2 regions of the Nodularia chucula CCY0103 genome follow, and region 1 is predicted to be linked to the other one. Evidence: predicted binding sites of a transcription regulator. Region 1 holds the regulator's gene; the other holds the start of a gene.

The links. Region 1 encodes NtcA, which controls nitrogen genes in cyanobacteria. Its sites were predicted from a motif close to TNTGTANNNNNNNNTACANA; they were not measured.
Region 2: a site for NtcA is predicted at 6,364-6,383, ahead of glnA (type I glutamate--ammonia ligase). Genes of this name have one in related genera too.

What each region holds. Positions count from the first base shown of each region.
Region 1 covers NZ_CAWUOL010000080.1:2,985-13,823, forward strand. The annotation lists gene ACM0OP_RS18520 (ABC transporter ATP-binding protein) at 1-171, opposite strand, end outside; gene hisB (imidazoleglycerol-phosphate dehydratase HisB) at 240-860, opposite strand; gene fabI (enoyl-ACP reductase FabI) at 967-1,743, opposite strand; gene ntcA (global nitrogen regulator NtcA) at 2,119-2,790, shown strand; gene ACM0OP_RS18540 (DUF3084 domain-containing protein) at 2,979-4,385, shown strand; gene ACM0OP_RS18545 (pre-16S rRNA-processing nuclease YqgF) at 4,501-4,941, shown strand; gene ACM0OP_RS18550 (DUF3146 family protein) at 4,963-5,226, opposite strand; gene pdxH (pyridoxamine 5'-phosphate oxidase) at 5,316-5,957, shown strand; gene ACM0OP_RS18560 (DUF3153 domain-containing protein) at 6,085-6,987, opposite strand; gene ACM0OP_RS18565 (tetratricopeptide repeat protein) at 7,031-7,558, opposite strand; gene ACM0OP_RS18570 (lytic transglycosylase domain-containing protein) at 7,947-10,163, shown strand; gene tatC (twin-arginine translocase subunit TatC) at 10,230-10,839, shown strand, end outside.
Region 2 covers NZ_CAWUOL010000095.1:29-10,867, forward strand. The annotation lists gene ACM0OP_RS19965 (phosphate-starvation-inducible PsiE family protein) at 197-709, shown strand; gene ACM0OP_RS19970 (diflavin flavoprotein) at 844-2,580, shown strand; gene ACM0OP_RS19975 (hypothetical protein) at 2,664-2,936, opposite strand; gene ACM0OP_RS19980 (ferritin-like domain-containing protein) at 3,174-4,079, opposite strand; gene gifA (glutamine synthetase inactivation factor IF7A) at 4,378-4,578, shown strand; gene glnA (type I glutamate--ammonia ligase) at 4,821-6,236, opposite strand; gene apcB (allophycocyanin subunit beta) at 6,605-7,114, shown strand; gene ACM0OP_RS20000 (hypothetical protein) at 7,323-7,787, shown strand; gene ACM0OP_RS20005 (Z1 domain-containing protein) at 7,797-9,989, shown strand; gene ACM0OP_RS20010 (TlyA family RNA methyltransferase) at 9,989-10,801, shown strand.

The sequences.
Region 1 (10,839 bases):
CCCAAAAGTCTCCCCTTTATTCACCTTAACAGAACAGCTTTTAAGAGAGACAATTTTTTGATTCATCCAAAAACCCGTACGATAGACTTTTCGCAAATCAGCAGTTAGGACTACTGGCGGGTTATCCATAGTATTCAGTTGATTTTCAGGGATTTCTACATCAGATTTCATGTTACAACTACCACATAGTTAATCAATTACCAATTGAGAACTTCAGTGGTTCCTTTAGCCTCACTACACTATAGAATACCCTTAGAGCTAGGAATTGTACCAGCACGACGAGAATCAATTTCCACAGCCATCCGGGTAGCCCTAGCAAAAGCTTTAAATGTCGCCTCAATAATATGATGGGAATTAATGCCATCCAATTGACGAATATGCAGAGTCATTTGGCTATGATTAACCAACGCCACAAAAAACTCCCGTACTAGTTGAGTGTCATAGGTTCCCACACGCTGGGTAGGAATTTGTAACCCATAGCTGAGATGAGGTCTACCAGAAAAATCCAGAGCCACTTGTATCAAAGCTTCATCCAGGGGAGCCAGAAAATTACCAAAACGCACAATACCTTTTCTGTTACCCAACGCTTGACAAAAAGCCTGTCCTAAAGTTATGCCCACATCTTCATTAGTGTGGTGGTCATCAATTTCCCAGTCTCCTTGGGCTTGGACATTTAAATCAATCAACCCGTGGGAAGAAATTTGATGCAACATATGATCCAAAAATGGAATCCCAGTGGCGGCGGTACAAATGCCTGTACCATCCAAGTTAATCGTGACTTTGATATCTGTTTCGCCAGTAGTGCGATGAACAGAAGCAACGCGGGCAGTTTGATTTAAATTCAGGGTTTCTGTTTGCATGAGTGGGAAGTGTGGGGAAGAGGCAGGGGTGCAGGGTGCAGGGTGCAGGGGGGAAGAGGCAGAGGGACGCAGGGGGCAGGGTGCAGGAGGGAGTAATAATTAATGATTACATTCCCATTATTTCGTAGCCGGCATCGACGTATAAAACTTGTCCTGTAATGCCACTGGCTAAATCGCTAGCCAAGAAGGCCGCAGTATTCCCTACTTCTTGCTGGGTGACAGTGCGTCGCAGGGGCGCTACTTCTTCTACATGGTGAATCATATCTAAAATTCCTCCCACTGCGGAAGATGCTAAGGTGCGTATTGGTCCTGCGGAAATGGCATTGACGCGAATATTTTGCGGCCCCAATTCAGCAGCCAAATAACGTACACTAGATTCTAATCCGGCTTTGGCTACTCCCATAACGTTGTAGTTAGGAATTGCTCTCACTCCTCCCAAATATGTCAAAGTGATAATGCTACCACCTTCTGTCATTAGGGGTTGGGCTGCACCGCTTAACTGCACTAAGGAATAGGTGCTGATTTCTAACGCTGTTTTGAAACCAGAACGTGAGGTTTGACTAAAACCACCAGTCAAATCATCTCTATTGGCGAAGGCTAGACAGTGGATGAGAATGTCTAATTTTCCCCACTGGTCGCGCACGGCTTCAAAGGTGGATTGCACCTGTGCGTCATCTTGGACATTACAGGGAACAAATAAGCTGGGGTTGAGAGGTTCTACTAATTCCGCCACCTTTTTCTCCATTTTCCCACGCTCATCTGGGAGGTAGGTAATACCCAAGTTAGCGCCGGCTTTATGCAGTTGTTGAGCAATGCCCCAGGCGATGGAACGGTTATTGGCAATTCCTGTAACTAAGGCGTTTTTTCCAGTCAGATTTAGCATACAAAATTTAAATGTGATCAATTATTAGGAGCATACTAGAATCTGACGCGAGTTTGTCTTCATTGTCGAGATCATTTGCCAAAATCGTGATCAAAATCAACCTTTTATGAAAAGTTTCTCCAGATAATCCTGAAGAGATTCTCAAGATATCGTGAATTTTTTCCTAAAAAACCTGATGACCAGAACTGTGTAAGTACTTATAACAACTACTAGCTAAAAACAGCAAAAATTATGTATCATTGTGAACAAATAGCTATGAAGTTATGGGTTTAAGTATAGGAATGCACAGAAAGGTTGACGGTGCTTTATTGATTTTTCAGGTGTATTCTTAGGTAATCAGTTTTTGTTTTTCCGGCATTGGGTAGGGGAAGGGAGATGATCGTGACACAAGACAAAGCCCTAGCAAATGTATTTCGCCAGATGGCAACGGGGGCATTTCCTCCAGTTGTAGAAACGTTTGAACGCAATAAAACAATATTTTTTCCCGGCGATCCTGCTGAACGAGTTTATTTTCTTTTGAAGGGTGCTGTGAAACTTTCCAGGGTATATGAGGCAGGAGAGGAAATAACGGTAGCACTGCTACGGGAAAATAGTGTTTTTGGTGTGTTGTCATTACTGACGGGAAACAAGTCCGATAGGTTTTACCATGCAGTGGCTTTTACACCTGTAGAGTTACTGTCAGCGCCAATTGAACAAGTAGAGCAAGCCTTAAAGGAAAATCCAGAATTATCAATGTTGATGCTGCGAGGCCTTTCTTCGCGGATTTTACAGACGGAGATGATGATTGAAACCTTGGCTCACCGCGATATGGGTTCTAGGTTGGTGAGTTTTTTGTTAATTCTTTGCCGTGATTTTGGTGTTCCTTCGACAGATGGGATTACGATTGATCTGAAATTATCTCATCAGGCGATCGCCGAAGCAATTGGTTCCACACGAGTCACTGTCACTCGCTTATTAGGAGACTTGCGAGAGAAACAAATGATTTCTATCCACAAAAAGAAGATTACTGTGCATAAACCTGTTACGTTGAGTAAGCAGTTTACCTAGAACTATGGGAGATGGGATGGCAAATGTTGTGTTCTGGAAAATTACACCCATAGCTGGAGAAAAATCTAAAATTATGATTAATTTCCGGTATTGCCTATCTCCCATCCTCTACAAGATCATCATTGAAAGTAGTAGGCTGTATCTGGACGCATTATGCCTCCGACACCTGAAGTGAACGATAGCTCACAATGACCACCGGGTACATCCTGATAGCGGCAATTTTAATTTTGGGGGGCGTAATCGCCACCGTGGGCGATCGCATTGGCACACGGGTGGGTAAAGCACGCCTCTCACTGTTTAACCTACGTCCGAAAAAAACTGCTGTATTGGTAACGATATTTACAGGCGGATTAATTTCGGCTTCCACATTAGGGATATTATTTGCGGCTGATGAAGGCTTGCGCCAAGGTGTATTTGAGTTAGAAGATATTCAAAAAGACCTGAGAAATCAGAGGGAACAGTTGAAAGTTGCCGAAACCGAAAAAAGTCAAGTAGAAACAGAATTAAATACAGCTAGACTGGAACAAAGCAAAGCAGAGCAAAAGTTACAGGTAATTAACAAGTCTTTGCAAGCTGCAAATGCTAAACAACAAGCAACCGCAACTCAACTTAAAAGTACCCAAAGCCAATTAGGTGCAGTAGTCAATCAGTATCAAGAGGCTTTAACAGAACTGCAAAGCGTTTATGACCAAAGAGAGGCATTGCAGGGAGCTATTGAAGAACTGAAGGCAGAACGAGAACGAGTCTATGTAGAAGCTCAAAAAGCCATTGATGAGGCTAAAATAGCCGTTGACGAGCGCGATGGCAAAATAGCTGAACTTGATGGCATGATTAAACAACGTAATCAAGAAATTACGGCGCGAGAAGAAGTGATAGCCCTGAGAGAGTCTCGCCTCAAAGAATTGGAAAGACAACAGAATTATTTAGAGCAAGAAGTCGCCAGACTAGAAAAATTTTATCAGTCTTACCGTGACCTGCGTTTAGGTAAATTAGCGTTAGTTCGTAATCAAGTTTTGGCTGCCAATGTGGTTCGTGTCAATCAACCTAGTGCAGCCCAGAAAGTAGTTGTGCAGCTTTTGCAAACAGCTAACCAAAATGCCAATATTCAATTAACTGAACCAGGGGAAATTCCAGCAAATAAGCAACTTCTACTGATTACCCCAGACAGAATAGAGCAATTGAGTCAACAGATTCAGGATGGGAGAGAATACGTTATCCGCATTTTTTCTGCTGGTAATTATGTGAGAGGCGAAAACCAGATAGAATTTTTTGCAGATGCTGCCCGCAATCAATTGGTATTTTCCGCAGGTGAAATACTAGCGACAAGTACGGCTGATCCCAAAATGATGACACCTTATCAGCTATCACAGCGATTGGATTTGCTGATTTCTGCCTCGGAATTTCGGGCGCGTAATGCTGGTATTGTCGAGGGTTTGTTAAGAGAAGGTTCTCATTTACGCTTTTATTTTCAACTTAGGCAGTATGATCAACCATTAGAAATCAAAGCCATAGCGATGGAAGATACCTATACAGCAGGACCTTTAAGAATTAGACTTTTAGCTTTAATTGATGGTGAAGTAGTTTTTAGCACTTAAAATTTACCCTGAGCAGACAGTTAAATAATTATTAAAAATCATTAAATAATCAAACGCTGACAATTAAATAGTTTCAAGCCTACTCCCTACTCCCTATTCCCTACTCCCCCCTATTATGACTTTCAGTGAATTTTCACCAACACAACCAGTGATCTTAGGTTTCGATCCCGGTAGAGATAAATGTGGTTTAGCAGTCATGGGATTAGATAGGCAATTATACTATCACCAAGTTGTGACAGCACCAAAGGCGATCGCCACCATTGAAACCCTGCGCCAACAGTTTCCCGTGTCCTTACTAGTCATGGGTAATCAAACCACCGCTAAACAGTGGAAACAGCAATTAAGCGCAGCATTGTTAGAGCAACTGAGCATCATTCTAGTAGATGAGCGCTACAGCACCTTAGAAGCACGCGATCGCTATTGGCAAATGTATCCCCCAAAAGGCCTAACCAAACTCCTCCCACAGGGCATGAGACAGCCACCCAGACCCATAGATGATATAGTTGCCCTCCTGTTAATTGAAAGATACCTAAATCGCCTCACCACCAATAATTAATCCTCAGCAAAGTGCTAATCACTAAAGTTCAGCCCTAATGGTAAAAGCATAATCGCCCCCCGGCTCCAACTTATAGTCCTGTTGTTCTAAAAAACGACCAAGAGGCTCTTTAATCAAAGCCCGACCTTGAGAAGGCTTAACAGACAATTCTCCTCGGCGAAAATGCCATTGGAAATGCCACTCAAAATTACCCGCACTAACTTCACCTTCAAGCAAGCCGAGTGGCCACGATTGACGGATAATTCTGACATGGGCAGTAGTTTCTGGAAGACGTTTGGCACTCACAATGCTTTGTGTCACGTGTGGGATAACAGCCCAATCAATAGGCTACTTCTTTTATTTACCAAACTTATTGAAAATAAACAAACTGACACATGGATAAAACCGTAGCCGACCTCCGCAAAGATTACACTTTAGAAGGTTTAAGCAAAACCGAAATTAACCCCAATCCTTTTATTCAATTTAAAAAATGGTTTGAACAAGCATTAGCAGCCCAACTACCTGAACCTAATGCCATGACTCTAGCCACAGCCACACCGGATGGTCAGCCCGCCGCCAGAATGGTGCTACTCAAAGATTTTGATGAACGAGGCTTTGTTTTATTCACCAACTACAACAGTCATAAAGGACAAGAACTAGCAACAAATCCCCAAGCCGCCCTAGTCTTTTGGTGGGCAGAATTAGAACGCCAAGTCAGAATTGTCGGAACAGTAGAGAAAATTTCCTCAAAACAGTCTGATAGCTACTTTGAAATGCGTCCCCCCAATAGTCGCTTAGGTGCTTGGGCTTCTAATCAAAGTGAAGTAATTGCTGGTAGGGAAGTGTTAGAACAACAATTGCAGGAATTTCAGCACAGATATGAAAATCAAGAAGTTCCTCGCCCACCCCATTGGGGAGGCTACCGTATTATTCCCAGCCAAATTGAGTTTTGGCAAGGTCGCCCCAGTCGTCTCCATGACCGCCTGCTATATACTCGCATCGATGACAGTTGGAAAATTCAGCGTTTGTCTCCGTGAAGAAGGGAGTGGGGACTGGGGACTGGGGACTGGGGACTGGGGACTGGGGACTGGGGACTGGGTATTGGGAAGTAACAATCTTTCCCCCCACACCTCCCACACTTCCCACACCTCCCACACTCCTGCCTTACTTAGTGACTGCTACCTTGGTATCAGAGACAAATTGCACTCTGGGGTCTGGCATAAAACGATATCTTAAGTAAATTCCTCCCCAGATAAACAGGATAATTAACAAACCACCAATACCCAGAGGACTAGGCAACCAGAACACTACTTCTATATGGTTGAGTTGCCCTGCTTTCATCTGCCAGACTAATTCCTTGCCTTGCTTTTGCGGCTGGATAGCAGTTGCGGTTTTTTGAATATTTCTGGCTCCCCAAGGGGTGGTTAAGCTAAATTTTAAGTCGAGAATTGATGCTGTATCTGAGAGGACATTACCCCTGCTGGCAATTAATGAGAGCGATCGCAAGTCTAAATCATAAATTAAGCGATTTCTCACCAGCAGCAGAAAATTATTTTGCGCGATGATTAAATTAGATTCAATTTGCGGTAGTTCCGATGCCGATCCTTTCTTAACAGTCTGGGCTGTTTGATTAGTACGAGAGTTAAAAAAATCATTAAATTTTTCTTGCAACTCTTGTCCATTACTAAAAGGAATTTTCACGATAATTTCTTCTGAAGAAATTCGTTTTGTTGTCCCTTCTAGTTGACGAGTGCGGCGTTCTATACTGTGTAACCATTCATAGACATAATCGCCACTAAAGTTGGTGAGTCGTTCTGCTAACTTAATATGCTGTACTATTTCCCCACGATTGGAGTTTTTGAAGTTTACCCCTGCATCGTAATCAACACAACCAGTTAGTAGCAGTGATGTTAGCACCACCAGCCACAAAACCGGATTTTTGAGCGGAAATATGCTATTCATCAGATTTTTAGTCGTCACTTTGATCAATAAACCTATTCTGCTCAGAACAAAACTTAATCCCCTGATAAATCTGAGCAAAATCTTCCGCAAATTAGAATAATTCATCTATATATGTCCCAAAAAGTCAAATGTTTGTAACTAATCTTGACTAAAAACTCAACCAAGTTAAATAGAATATTGTTAACACAATAACAATTAGTGCTACCCAAATAAAGCGATTATCTTGAGTATTAACTTGGCTCAAATCCACTAATTCTGGTTCATTAGGTTGGGAAGGAGAAGATTTCTGGGGCTGGGCTGCGGCACGAATTTTACGCTCATTATCAGACAATGTTCCTAAATCTGGGATTTCCGTCATCCATTCACTGGGACGTTGCAGTTTAGGCGCTTTTAAAATGTACAGTAACTGCTTGGCTTGCTTACTAGTTTCTGGGAAAGGATGGCGTTGCAATTGTTGACATAGGGTGATAGCTTCTTCAGTCCTTCCGGCGGCTTCGTAGGCTGTCACTAGCCAAATTTCTACCTCACCCCCAAGGGGAGAATTTCGAGATAAAAGAGCGCTGGCTTTTTCCAAATTTTCTACAGCTTCTCGATACTTGCCATTTTCAAAGTTAATTTTTCCAGCCTGATAAAGACTTTTGGCGATTTCTAGACTTTCGTTACTCAGGTTCTGCATACTAATCAGCACGGCTTTGATATCTTGCTATATGTTAGTACGCTTTGTTTTTTTAGCTGACTATCGTAGGTTGTTCCTCGCTGATTTCCAGCTACAGGGCTGTCAAACTCCCAGGATATTTAGGTGAATTAGTCCGGTTTTATGGGCGAAATTGGCTAAAATTTGGACAAAATCTATACAAAAATCAATAGAGGAGAAATTTTGCCAGTTTCGGTAAAATGCTAAAAGCCTTAATTAATCTCCTGAAGGATTGTAACGTTGATAGCAAAAACGTTAAAAGATATGAGGTGCAATTAGTCGTATTGCTATAAAATACACCTTAAATAGCATCGAAAATTACAAAAATCGACCAAAAACCTTACCATCTAGCTGTCACCAGTAAGTATTCATGCTGAAAAAAATGCAAAAAAAACACATCACTCTCATTGTTTGTGCGGCACTGTTTGCCTTTTCAGCTGGGGCAGTTGTATCAGCACCTGAAATTGCCAAACATTTCGGAGGATGGTTGAATGTGGTGGGAAATGCGCCGGAACAAATCTCTACAGCTAATCAAGCTAATTCCGACGTATTTCCACTATTATCATTGTCTCCACAGGAAAGGGCTGAGAAATTAGAAGCTATTGCTAATGGTTCTAGTTCACCAGAGAGAGAACGCGCTCGTTATTTGTTAGCTAGTGATTTAATTAATGTCAGAGAGGCAGACAAGGCTTTAAGTTTGTTGCAAGGATTAGAAAGAACTTATCCTAGTCTTGGCCCTTATATTTTATTGAAACAGGCACAGGCAGAAGATATCTTGGGTGAGAGTGGTAAAGCTTCAGATTTGCGACAAAGGGTATTGCGAGAGTATCCCAATGAGGCGGGAAAGGCTAAAGCTCTGTATATGATTGCACTTCCTGAACATCAGGATACAGCGATCGCCGAATTTCCGTCTAATCCTCTGACCTGGGATATTATTGACAAACGGTTACAAGAAAATCCCAATCAACCAGATTTAAGGTTAATTTTAGGGCAATATGCCTTTAATAGAGCTGGTATTGTGGGGGTGTTAGATCAACTGGTGAAACAGCCTAATCTCACAGCTGAACAATGGGAAATTGTGGGTACTGCTTATTGGGAAAATAATCAATTTGCTAAAGCTGGAGAGGCTTATGTGGCAGCACCGGAATCACCCCGTAATCTTTACCGCGCGGCTAGGGGGATACAGATAGGAGGTCAGCAACAGGAAAAGGCGATCGCCATCTATAATCAATTAGTGCAAAAATTCCCCGATGCTAGCGAAAGCGGACTAGCTTTATTACGTTTGTCAGAACTGGCCAGCAGCCGTCAAGATGCTTTAGTCTACCTGGAGCGGATTATTACTAATTATCCCCAACAAGCAAGTAGAGCCGTAGTAGAAAAAGCCAGAATTTACGAAGGACTGAAAAACCCAGCCGCAGCTCAACAGGCTTGGCAATTGTTATTAACTGAATATGGTAGCTCTAATCACGCCGCCGAGTATCGCTGGAACAAAGCCCAAGAGCAAGCCAAAGCGAACAATTATGCCGCCGCTTGGGAATGGGCGCAACCAATCGCTACGGATAACCATAGCAGTATTTTGGCTCCCAGAGCAGGTTTTTGGGTAGGTAAATGGGCAACGAGATTAGGAAATGCCGCAGAAGCCAAATCTGCCTATGAGTATGTACTAAGTAATTTTCCTTACTCTTACTATGCTTGGCGTTCAGCTGTCAGCTTGGGGCTGAATGTGGGCAACTTTGACACTGTGCGCGACTTACAACCAGAAGTAATTCCCCATCAACGTCCAGTTCCTCCCGCCGGTTCAGAAACCTTTAAAGAACTGTATTTGCTAGGTGAAGACCGGGATGCTTGGTTGCAATGGGAAACAGAATTTTTGAATAAAACCCAGCCCACCGTAGCTGAACAATTTACGGAAGGATTAATTCGATTAACTAGGGGACAAAATCTCTCAGCCATTAACCTGATTTCTCGCTTAGAAGACCGGGAAACACCGGAGGAACAAGCGGAATATCAGGCTTTGAGTAAACAAGTGACTTATTGGCAAGCCCGCTATCCTTTTCTGTATCGCCAGGAAATTAAAAAATGGTCTGGGGAACGGCAGTTAAATTCTTTACTGGTGATTGGCTTGATGCGTCAGGAGTCGATGTTTGAGCCAAAAATTAGATCCGTTGTCGGCGCGACTGGTTTAATGCAGATTATGCCCAGTACAGGTGAATGGATTGCTCCTCAAATTAACTTAGATACCAAAAATCTCAACTTAGAAGACCCCAACGAAAATATTAATTTGGGAACTTGGTATTTAGACTATACCCATCGGCAGTATAACAATGACTCCATGTTAGCGATCGCCAGTTATAATGCTGGCCCTGGCAACGTCGCCCGGTGGCTGCGGACTATCGGGAAAAATGACCCAGATGATTTTGTCGAAGACATTCCCTTTAATGAAACTAAAAATTATGTCCGCCAAGTATTTGGCAACTACTGGAACTATTTGCGACTTTACAACCCAGAAATGTCCGCCAAAGTAGCCCAATATTCCGATGCACATACCCAATTAACCCAAAGACCATCACAATCTTCATCGAACTAAAAACATAGTTAAGTCGTTCCTTAGCCGGATACAATAGTTAACAAATGTTGCCTATTAAGCTGACTCATGACACCCTTACAAGATGTTGAAGCTGTAACTACTCCTGAAATACCACAGGAGGAATACGGCAACTCAGAAATGAATGCGCTCAATGACTTTCCCGATGAAGTGGAAATGTCACTCTTTGACCATCTAGAAGAGTTAAGACAACGGATTTTCTATTCTCTCATTGCTGTCGTAGTGGGTATGGTTGGCTGTTTTTTAGCCGTGAAGCCAATTGTGAAATTACTAGAAGTCCCAGCCCAGGGGGTAAAATTTCTCCAACTTGCTCCGGGAGAATATTTCTTTGTCTCCATCAAAGTCGCAGGGTACAGTGGCTTGGTACTTTCTAGCCCCTTCATTCTCTACCAAATTCTTCAGTTCATTCTCCCCGGACTAACTCGTCGAGAACGGCGCTTCATTGGTCCCATTGTTTCGGGTTCCACTGTATTATTTTTCGCTGGGTTAGTATTTGCCTATTTACTGCTGATACCCGCAGCCTTGAATTTTTTCATTAGCTATGGTGAAGATGTAGTAGACCAACTGTGGTCAATTGATAAATACTTTGAATTTGTGCTGCTACTGTTATTTAGCACTGGTCTAGCATTTCAAATTCCCATTATCCAACTATTACTAG
Region 2 (10,839 bases), on a different contig from region 1:
GACTGGGGACTGGGGACTGGGGACTGGTGACTGGGGACTGGTGACTGGTGACTGGGAACTGGGGACTGGGAACTGGTGACTGGTGACTGGGAATAAGGAAAATCCCCAATACCTAATACCTAATCCCCAATACCTAATACCTAATCCCCAATACCTAATCCTCAATACCTAATACCTAATCTCCTCATAAACAGCTATGGACAATCCTGGTAAAGATAACTCAATTCCCTGGTATGAAATCAATCGAAGACGTGTTGTGCGAACCTTGGAATTTATCCAAGACGTAATTGTGATTTCTCTGTGTATTGGTTTATTTAGCTTCATGGTAATTCAGGTGAGAGATATGTTTCTCTCCTTACTTCCGCCGCTAGATTTTAATGGTGTCACTGCCGATATTCTCTTTTTACTGATCTTAGTTGAGTTATTCCGACTGCTAATTATTTACCTCCAAGAACATCGAGTATCCATTGGGGTAGCTGTGGAAGTTGCGATTGTTTCGGCATTACGAGAAGTGATTGTTAAAGGTGTTCTAGAAACCAATTGGACTCAAATTTTAGCAACTTGTGCCTTCTTATTAGTTCTAGGAGTCTTACTAATTCTGCGCGTTTGGCTGCCCCCAACTTTTGAAGGCATTGATCCAGAACAAGCAGTATCTAAACGCTATAAGAGTCGAGCCAAATCAGAATTAATAGAAACCAATAGCCATTGAATCAATTCGTAATTCGTAATTCGTAATTCGTAGTGCCTCTTTTCCTGCGGAACGCTACGCGAACAGAGGAGCTTCGGTAACGTAATTCGTAATTCTTAATTCGTAATTTGCAGCCCAGATCAAGAGAGGTTACTATGTCTGCTAATACTGTAACGACCAATCGTAAAAGAGATGTTCAGGTCGCTGAAATTGGTGAAAATACATTAATTTTGCGATCGCGGACTTGGGACAGACTAAAATTTGAGGTTGAGTATTCCCGCCAAAAGGGAACTACAGCTAATTCTTATCTCATCCAAGCTGATAAAAAAGCCTTAATTGATCCCCCTGGTGAATCTTTTACGGAAATTTACCTCCAGGAACTAGGGCAACATCTAGATTTCTCCACCCTAGATTACATTGTTCTCGGTCATGTCAACCCCAACCGTAGAGCTACTTTACAAGTGTTGCTCTCTCAAGTTCCGCAAGTTACCTTAATTTGTTCTCGTCCTGCGGCTAATGCACTCAAAACTGCTTTTCCTGAGTGGGAGTCACGCATTCAAGCTGTGCGTTCAGAAGATACTTTAGATTTAGGACAGGGACATCATCTGACATTTGTCAGCGTACCGACTCCCCGTTGGGCTGATGGATTGTGTACTTATGATTCTGCCACCAAGATTCTCTATACAGATAAATTCTTTGGCGCACACATTTGTGAAGATACTTTATTTGATGAGGACTGGAAAACTTTAGACGCGGAACGTCGTTACTATTTTGACTGTCTCCATGCACCCCAAGCCAAACAAGTAGAAGTCGCTTTAGAAAAGTTTTCCGTTTTTCCCGCCAAATCTTACGCCCCGGCTCATGGGCCAGTGGTGCGTTACAGCCTGAGCCGATTTACTTATGATTACCTTCAATGGTGCCAAGGGCAAAAATCTCAAGAATTAAGTGTGGCATTACTTTATGCTTCTGCTTATGGAAATACCGCAGTTTTGGCGAATGCGATCGCACAAGGTTTAATTGAAAATGGCGTTAATATAGAATCCATTAACTGTGAACTAGCAGATACCGCCGAAATTACCCGCATTGTCGAGGCTTGTGACGGGTTGATTATTGGTTCACCCACTTTAGGCGGCCATGCACCAACTCAAATTCAAACTGCTTTAGGAATAATTTTAGCCACAGCAGCTAAAACCAAATTAGCAGGCGTGTTTGGTTCTTACGGCTGGAGTGGAGAAGCCATTGACTTACTAGAAAACAAACTCAAAGATGCCAATTATCGTTTAGGGTTTGAATCAATTCGTGTCCGCTTCACTCCCACACCGGAAATTATTCAACAATGTCAACAAGCCGGTGCAACCTTTGCCCAAAACTTAAAGAAAACCAAAAAATTGCGGACTACCCGCCAAGTTGTCACAGAAACCCATGTAGATCGTACCGAACAAGCAGTAGGGCGGATCATTGGTTCTTTGTGTGTAGTCACAACTCGTGATGAAGACACCCACAAAGGCGTTTTAACTTCTTGGGTATCTCAAGCCACCTTTAACCCTCCAGGAATCATGATTGCGATCGCTGATGAACAGAATGCAGACTTAATGTGTCACCCCGGTGATAAATTTGTGCTAAATATTCTTAAAGAAGGCAGAAATGTCCGCCGCTATTTTGCCCGTCAAAGCACTTTAGGAGATAACCCCTTCATCAATCTTTCTACCAAAACATCTGTTAACGGTTGTCTCATTCTCACCGAAGCATTGTCCTATTTAGAATGCACAGTCCAAAATCAAATCAAATGTGGTGACAGATGGTTAATTTATGCAGCAGTAGATAACGGTGAAGTCCTTGAAAATGAAGGATTAACCGCCCTCGAATACCGTAAATCCGGTAGCTATTATTAATCCTCAAATTTCTCGCCCACGGGTTAGCGAAGCTCTTCAACAGGTTTGCCCATGATCATGTACGGTAATTTCCAACCTGATTGCTAGGTTTCAGATTGCTGCACTTCTTCAACAGGGCTAGGGAAAGAAATAGGATCAAGGGATTGGCTAGGGGAATTTAACTGTTGTAGTGTCGATGGTTGTGCCATACTGCCATCACTAAAGTAAGAGCCAACAATCTTGTCATAGTTAGAAGCCACAGCTAAAAACACCCCACCTAAAATATAGATTGGTAATGGCAGATTAAAGGCTTTTAACCAGTCAAACAGTTCTGCCAAAGCGAATAACAATAAAAAACAAGCAAGCCAAACCCTCATGTTTCTATCCTCTGCGTGCAAGCAACTTTACTCATAGCGTAAACAGCTTGCATGATACTTGAAGTTCAGTGTAACCACAAATGCGGCAGGGGAGGTGTGGGGAGTGTGGGAGGGGAAAAGATTTTTAGCTTCCAATACCCAGTCACCACTCACCAGTCCCCAATCCCCAATCCCCAATCCCCAATCCCCAATACCCAATCCCCAATCCCCAATCCCCAGTCCCCAGTCCCCAGCTAATTACTTTGACACACTAGATTTCTCTGGCTGGTTTTTCCTACCCTGGATACCGTTGAGGAACATTGGCACAAATTTCTCCATAAAAGCCTGGGGATCACGTTGCCAAGCTTTTTGGGCGGCTTGAATCCGGGTAAATTGTAAATCAGGTGCTAACAGACTTTGTGGTAAGCGTTCCATTAAATACTGGGGACGTTCCCACAATGGCATTGTATTTGCTATTTCTACCAAATGAGTCACCCGCCGCAGTTCTGCCCCCAGGGTGATATCCATTCCCGATTCAAAAGCCGCTTGTTCAATAGCAGCATACTTTTGTTTGGCTTGTTCTACCTTTTGTCGATGTTCTGGACTTTTACGGGCGATTTTTGCTAACCAGCCATTCCCCCAACGCACGTGTCCCGCTTCTTCTGGGAGAATTTTAGCGATGGTTTCCCTAATTTTGATGTTTTCTGGGGTTTGTGGCGCTTGTTTGAGGGCGTAGATGTGAGCCGAGAAATATTCACAACCCCGTTTTTCGGTGACATTAATCGCCGCCAAGGGAGCAATGATACCGTATTCGGGGTCACTTTCATTCTGAAAGGCTTCTGGGTCTAGCAGGCGTTCAAATTCGTCAATATAGGAACCACCAGGGGGAGTACCGATATCCGCCCCCAATTCTACTAACAAATCAGTTAACCAGAGGGCATGACGGGCTTCATCGGCGATGTGACGAGATAAATCCTGCACCAATTCTCTGGGCTTACCATTGAGTTTTTCAATGACTTCTGTTAAATCTTTACAGCTGCGTTGTTCGCTGTAACGGTAGCGATTGAGAGTAATTAAATGGATTTGGCGATCGCACACTACCTGTTTGAGAACATCCCTCGCGCTCAAAACATTCTGAAATTTACGGGGATAAATAACTGCCATAAGTTAAGTTTTGTTAACTATCTTTATTTCATAGTAACTGGTACTAGGATTTCTCAGACAACAATCCATCTGCTACCCAGTCTCATGAGTAATCAGATGATCACAGCCACAATACTAGATAAAACCAGATTTTTTCGCAGCTTTTCCTCGCAGAATCACTAGCTATCGCCCTAAATTATAAATTTATGTAACATAAACCCAATTTTGTAACTTTGGTTACAGAAATTTTGCTATTCTAAAGAAACAAAAGATAACTAACTAACCATTTATCACTAAAAACATAAGGAGGACTGGAGTTATGTCTATTCAAGATAGAACACGTGCGTTAACAATGCGTCAATATCAGCAAGTCAAAAACCGTCAACAATCAATGCTGATGCGTGCCGCACAGGAACTCGGTCTTCCCACAGAATTATCCAAATACTGGAGTCCCATTCAAGGGAAAATTGATCCTACCATTCGGTTGATTTATGAAACTAGTCATGCTTCCATGAGCTAGATTTTGAGCATCTCCCAAAAATGTCAACACCAAGTTGATAGAGGAAAAATCTAGGTTACTATAGCAACCGCCAAGGACGTTAGGACATAAGTTGATGATAAAAGCTATACACCGAAAAGCTTTTACCCCACTCCCTACTCCCCAGGTATAGCTTGAAAATTGCCATCTACCGAAATTTTGATAGTGAGTAAGAAAAAAAAGCCACCCTCATCGGGTGGCTAAAAAATCATTAATTAACTCAATTAGCAATCGTAATAGAGGTAAAACTCATAAGGATGAGGACGTAACTGCATCTGCTTAACTTCATTAGCCAGCTTGTAGTCAATCCAGTTTTGTAAGAAGTCTTCCGAGAATACCCCTGAGTCTGTCAAGAAAGCATGATCATTTTCTAATGCTTCCAAAGCCAATTCCAGAGAACCCGGAGTTGAAGGAACCTTCGCCAGTTCTTCTGGAGAGAGTTCATAAATATTTTTATCTAGGGGTTCACCAGGATGGATTTTGTTCTTGATGCCATCAATACCAGCACACAGCATAGCTGCAAATGCTAAGTAAGGGTTAGAAGTCGCATCAGGACAACGGAACTCTAAGCGCTTGGCTTTAGGGTTATCGCCAGATAAAGGAATCCGCACAGAAGCAGAACGGTTCCCTTGAGAATAAGCCAAATTCACTGGTGCTTCATAACCAGGTACTAGGCGTTTATAAGAGTTCGTTGTGGGGTTAGTAATGGCTAACAGTGCGGGTGCGTGCTTCAGAATACCACCAATGTAGTAAAGCCCCATTTCACTCAAACCAGCATACTTGTCACCTGCAAATAGAGGCTGACCATTTTTCCAAATGGACTGGTGACAGTGCATACCAGAACCGTTATCGCCAAAAATTGGTTTTGGCATAAAAGTCACAGTTTTGCCGTATTTCTTAGCCACATTCTTGATGACATACTTGTAAGTCATCAGCCAATCAGCAGCTTCAATCAACTTACCAAAGCGGAAACCTAGTTCGCACTGACCACCAGTCGCCACTTCGTGGTGTTGTTTTTCAATAGGTACGCCGCAATCTTTCATTGTCAGCAGCATTTCAGTCCGGATATCTTGGAAGCTATCTGCTGGTGATACCGGGAAGTAACCTTCTTTGAAGCGTGTTTTGTAACCCAAGTTGGGGCTTTCTTTCCGACCAGAGTTCCAAGCACCTTCTACTGAGTCTACATGGTAGTAGCCTTCATGGGCATTTTGGTCAAAGCGGACATCATCAAAGATAAAAAATTCAGCTTCAGGGCCAAAGAATGCTGTATCACCAAGACCAGTAGAAACTAGGTAATCGACGGCACGTTGGGCAATTACACGGGGACAACGGTTGTACCATTCACCTGTGCGGGGTTCTTTAATACTACAAACTATACTTAACGTCGGCTCTTTCATGAAGGGGTCGATCCAAGCAGTGTTGGGATCGAGTACCATCATCATGTCCGATTCGTTAATATTTTTCCAACCCCGAATGCTGGAACCGTCAAAAGGTACGCCATCAGAGAAGGAACTTTCATCGATTTGGTCTTGATACAAAGTTAGATGCTGCCAAGTTCCTGGTGTATCGATGAATTTCAGATCAATCATCTGAATTTTTTGGTCTTGAATCATTTTCAAGACTTCTTGTGGGGTTGTCATTGTTACTCCTTCTCTACCAATTTTCTAAAGTAATACCAGAATCTTCCAAAGCATCCTAACCCAGATGATCTGAACTAAGTTGTAGATGACACACCTGAAATATCATAAATCCTGGACATTAGAAGATTTTGTACTTTTTGTTACAGCTTATCTGGATTACAGCTTATATTAACCTTTTACCGAACATCTGCACAAAACTTAAAGTTCGTCTCATCAGGGGTCAACTTTGGCATAGAATCCTTAAATAGCGGATCAATTGTTTTTGTGTCCCATCATTTTAATAAAATAAATGGCACAAAACTTTACGGGTGCATAAGTGCAACCAAATTAATATCAAACCATAGATAGCATTGATTAGGAGAATAAGAATGCGGGATGCAGTTACAAGCTTGATTAAGAATTATGATGTTGCTGGTCGGTATTTTGACCGAAATGCAATTGACAGCCTCAAATCTTATTTTGAAAGCGGCACAGCACGGGTACAAGCAGCAGCGGCCATTAACTCTAATGCTGCTTCTCTTGTCAAGCAGGCTGGTTCTAAGTTATTTGAAGAACAACCAGAGTTGATTCGTCCCGGCGGTAATGCCTACACTACTCGTCGTTATGCCGCTTGTCTGCGGGATATGGACTATTACCTCCGCTATGCTACCTATGCCCTGGTTGCGGGTAATATGAATGTGTTGGATGAACGTGTATTGCAAGGATTGCGGGAAACTTACAATTCTTTAAGTGTACCTATTGGACCTACGGTTTATGGTATTCAAATTCTGAAGGATATGGTAAAGGCACAAGTAGCAGCCGCAGGTATTGCTGATACTTCCTTTGTGGATGAACCTTTTGATTATATGACTCGTGAGTTGAGCGAGAAGGATATTTAGTATCTAGCCCTGGTGATGAGAAATGGCGGGAGAATAAACCCAGTCCGTAACGACGGATAATATAACAATCGCACTTTGGCTTTTTTGACAAGGTGCGTTTACTTTTTTTAATATTCCAAATGAGTTATTTCCTTACCCGGAGAATAATAATACTGAATTTTTTTGTCGTAAAATATATTACTGGTGGTTTAGTCCTTGACAAATTTCCATGAGTATTAATGATCTAGAATTTTTACACGGTGCGGCTTTTCTTCGACTTCTGAAGGGAACAGCTAATATATCCATCAGTTATTTATCTTCTATACATCCATCACTTTATCTTATAAAAAGCACAAATAGGGAATCGGCGATTTTATTCAAAATATCTAAAAAGCCCAATTCATCTTGGCCATTTAGCTTTAGTTCACAGGAAGAAATTGCGTTGACAAAGTTTCATAGTATATATACTGATGTCCAATTGTTTATAGCATTGATTTGTCATCGAGATGGTATTTGTTGTCTATCAGAAGAACAACTATGGACAATTCTTGATTCTCGTGAGGGTTTAGCTAATCAGCGTGTTTCTGTAAAAAGAGAGCTAAGAGGGAGCTATTATGTTAAAGGTACGGGAAGAGTCCTTTTAGAGCGTACAATTCCCCAAAATAACTGGCCAGAAGTAATTTTATCAGCATAAAGTTTAATTATGACAAATATTCCAATTATTAAAAATGGCTCCTGTATTGATCACTTAATTAGGAAAATAGAGAAACAAATCGGAGAAAGAGAAGCTTATCGACTCAAAGACACTGCTATTGAAGTTGTTCAGAATTGTGTCAAATTTTATTCAGAAACTTTTGGTTATGGGGATGTAGGAGAAAATAGCACGGGTTTAGTTAGTCAACTATATAAAGGAGCAGATCCTATTCCTAATTGTACAACCGGACTTATTTATGGTCGAGTTCAAAGTGGAAAAACCAACACAACTATTGCAACTTTAGCACTAGCGCATGAAAATAATTTTCGTTGTTTTATTGTTTTAACTTCAGATAATACATGGTTAGGGGAACAAACTGCTAACCGTTTTAATAACCAAGTTCAAGGAGGACCGGTTATTTTTGATTGGGAAGCATGGAAAAAAGACCCTGAAGATTTTGCTAAAACTAAAGTTATACCCTACGTTAAAGATACGGGTGTTGTTTTAGTTACCACAAAAAATGTTTCTCATTTGAAGAGATTATTGATAGTTTTAAAAACAGCTAAAATTAAAAATTTCCCTACATTAATTTTTGATGATGAAGCAGACAATGCTAGTTTAAATACGAATGAAGCTAAACAGTCTAAAAAAGGAAAAGATGCAATTTCTGACAGTACAACTTTTGAGCAAATACATAGCAATATTCGTCAAGAAGTTGCTAATCATATTTATATTCAAATAACCGCAACTCCCCAAAGTTTATTATTACAACGTCTCGATACTCCTTGTAAACCTCAGTTTTGTGCAGCATTACCAGAACCGGGAGATAGTTATATGGGAGGAGATTTATTTTTTTCTGAAAGTAGTAAGCACTATCGAATCGTTGATGCTGAGGAAATTGGTCAAATCAAAAAACAAAATGGTGCAATTAATCCTGGTAATAAATGGATAATTCCTGAAGGGCTAAGGTTTGCATTATGTTGTTTCTTCTTAGGTTCAACTTACAAAATGTTATCTTCAGATGACGAAGATGCTATATATTCCTTTTTGGCTCATATTTGCTATAAGCAAGATATCCATACAAATTTAGAACAAGTAATCAGTAATTTCGTCATTAATTTAGATCAAGCAATTAGGCAAAGGAGTTCACAAACAGATTATAACCAAGCAATAAAATGGTTAGAACAAGCCTATAAAGAGTTAGAGAAAACCGCAGATAAATTACCTCCAGTCAATGAACTAATAGAGGAATTGAAAATTAAACTAAGACACGCAATTCCTAAAATTATTAATGCAAATAATCCCGATAAAGAACCTAATTATAATCCTGGTATGAATATCTTGATTGGGGGTAATAGATTAGGTAGAGGTGTGACAATTAAAGGCTTAATGGTCACTTATTATGGGCGGGATGCAAAACAAAAAGTATTTGATACTGTGCATCAACACGCTCGAATGTATGGATATCGTCCAAAATTAAAAGATGTTACTCGTCTCTTCTTACCAGAAAATATACTAGATACCTTTCGGACAATTCATGAAGCAGATGAAGCAATGCGTCAAGCAATTGGAGATGACATTAATAATATTAAACTTCAACCTGTTTGGATAGGTGGGAATCTAAAACCAACCCGCTCTAATGTTTTAGATCCTTCAGCAATTAATGTATTAACACCGGGTTCATCAATTTATCCTCAAAATCCAGCTTATAAAAAAGAAGAGATTCAAGATAGTTTCCAGAAACTTGAAAAACTTTTAATCAATTATAAAGATGATGATTTGTATGATGAGGTAAATTTAGACTTTATCATTGAAATACTGAGTTATACTAAAAGTCATTATGTAAGCTCAGAAAGTCCTTATGGACGTTCTGAAAAATGGGAAGACAAGCGCATTATTAAGGGTTTAAAAGATATGAAAACTCAAGGTATGACAAAAGGACGTTTAAATGTTCGTAGAGGTAAAAGTAAAAAAAACAAAGGTCAAGGATTGGATCTTTCAATGACAGATACTGGTGTATCAGGTAGTACATCAGGTACGTGGACAAAAAAAGCTAAAGATGAATATCCCGATGTACCAACATTAATTATTTCCTATCAACAAGGCGAAAAAATTAGGGGATGGGATGACCACCCTATATATTTTCCTGTGTTAGTGTTGCCAAAACAAAAGTTTGTTTTAATGTTTAATTATAATGATTAATGGTGAAGCAGCGACTGGATACACTTTTAGTAGAGTTAAATTTATGTCCTTCTCGCGCCTTAGCACAGCGCTTAATTCAAGCGGGTGAGGTGACTGTTAATCAGCAGGTGGTGGATAAGGCGGGGACGGAAGTTGATATTGCGGCGGATGTTAAGGTGAAGGAGCGATCGCGCTTTGTGTCTCGCGGTGGTGAAAAACTCGCTAAGGCTTTACAATTTTTTACAATTTCGGTGGCGGGACGTGTTTGTCTCGATGGTGGTATTTCTACTGGGGGATTTACTGACTGTTTGTTACAAGCTGGAGCAGTAAAAGTTTACGGGATTGATGTCGGTTATGGACAAGTGGACTGGGGTTTAAGAAATGACCCACGGGTGATTTTAAGAGAACGGACTAATTTACGTCATCTCACACCGGAAGAGTTGTATGGCGAAAGTCAGGAAATACCTGATTTGGCGGTGGTGGATGTATCGTTTATTTCCTTAACCAAGATTTTGCCGGCTTTGTGGCGTTTAACCACCTCTCCCAGGGATGCAGTATTGCTGGTTAAACCCCAGTTTGAGGTGGGAAAATCCCGTGTAGGTAAAAAGGGCGTTGTCCGCAATCCTGATGACCAAGCTGATGCTATTTTCCAAGTGTTGCAAATGGCTTGTGAATTAGGATGGAAATACCAAGGTTTAACTTGGTCGCCTATTACTGGCCCGGCGGGTAATATTGAGTATCTTTTATGGTTAGGAATGGAAGGTGATACACCACCACCTGATTTAAATGCAATTAAGCAAATGACGCAATCAGCAATGAGTGATTTAACTTAAATCAGTGAAACATGAAAAGAACCCCTCCCTAACCCTCC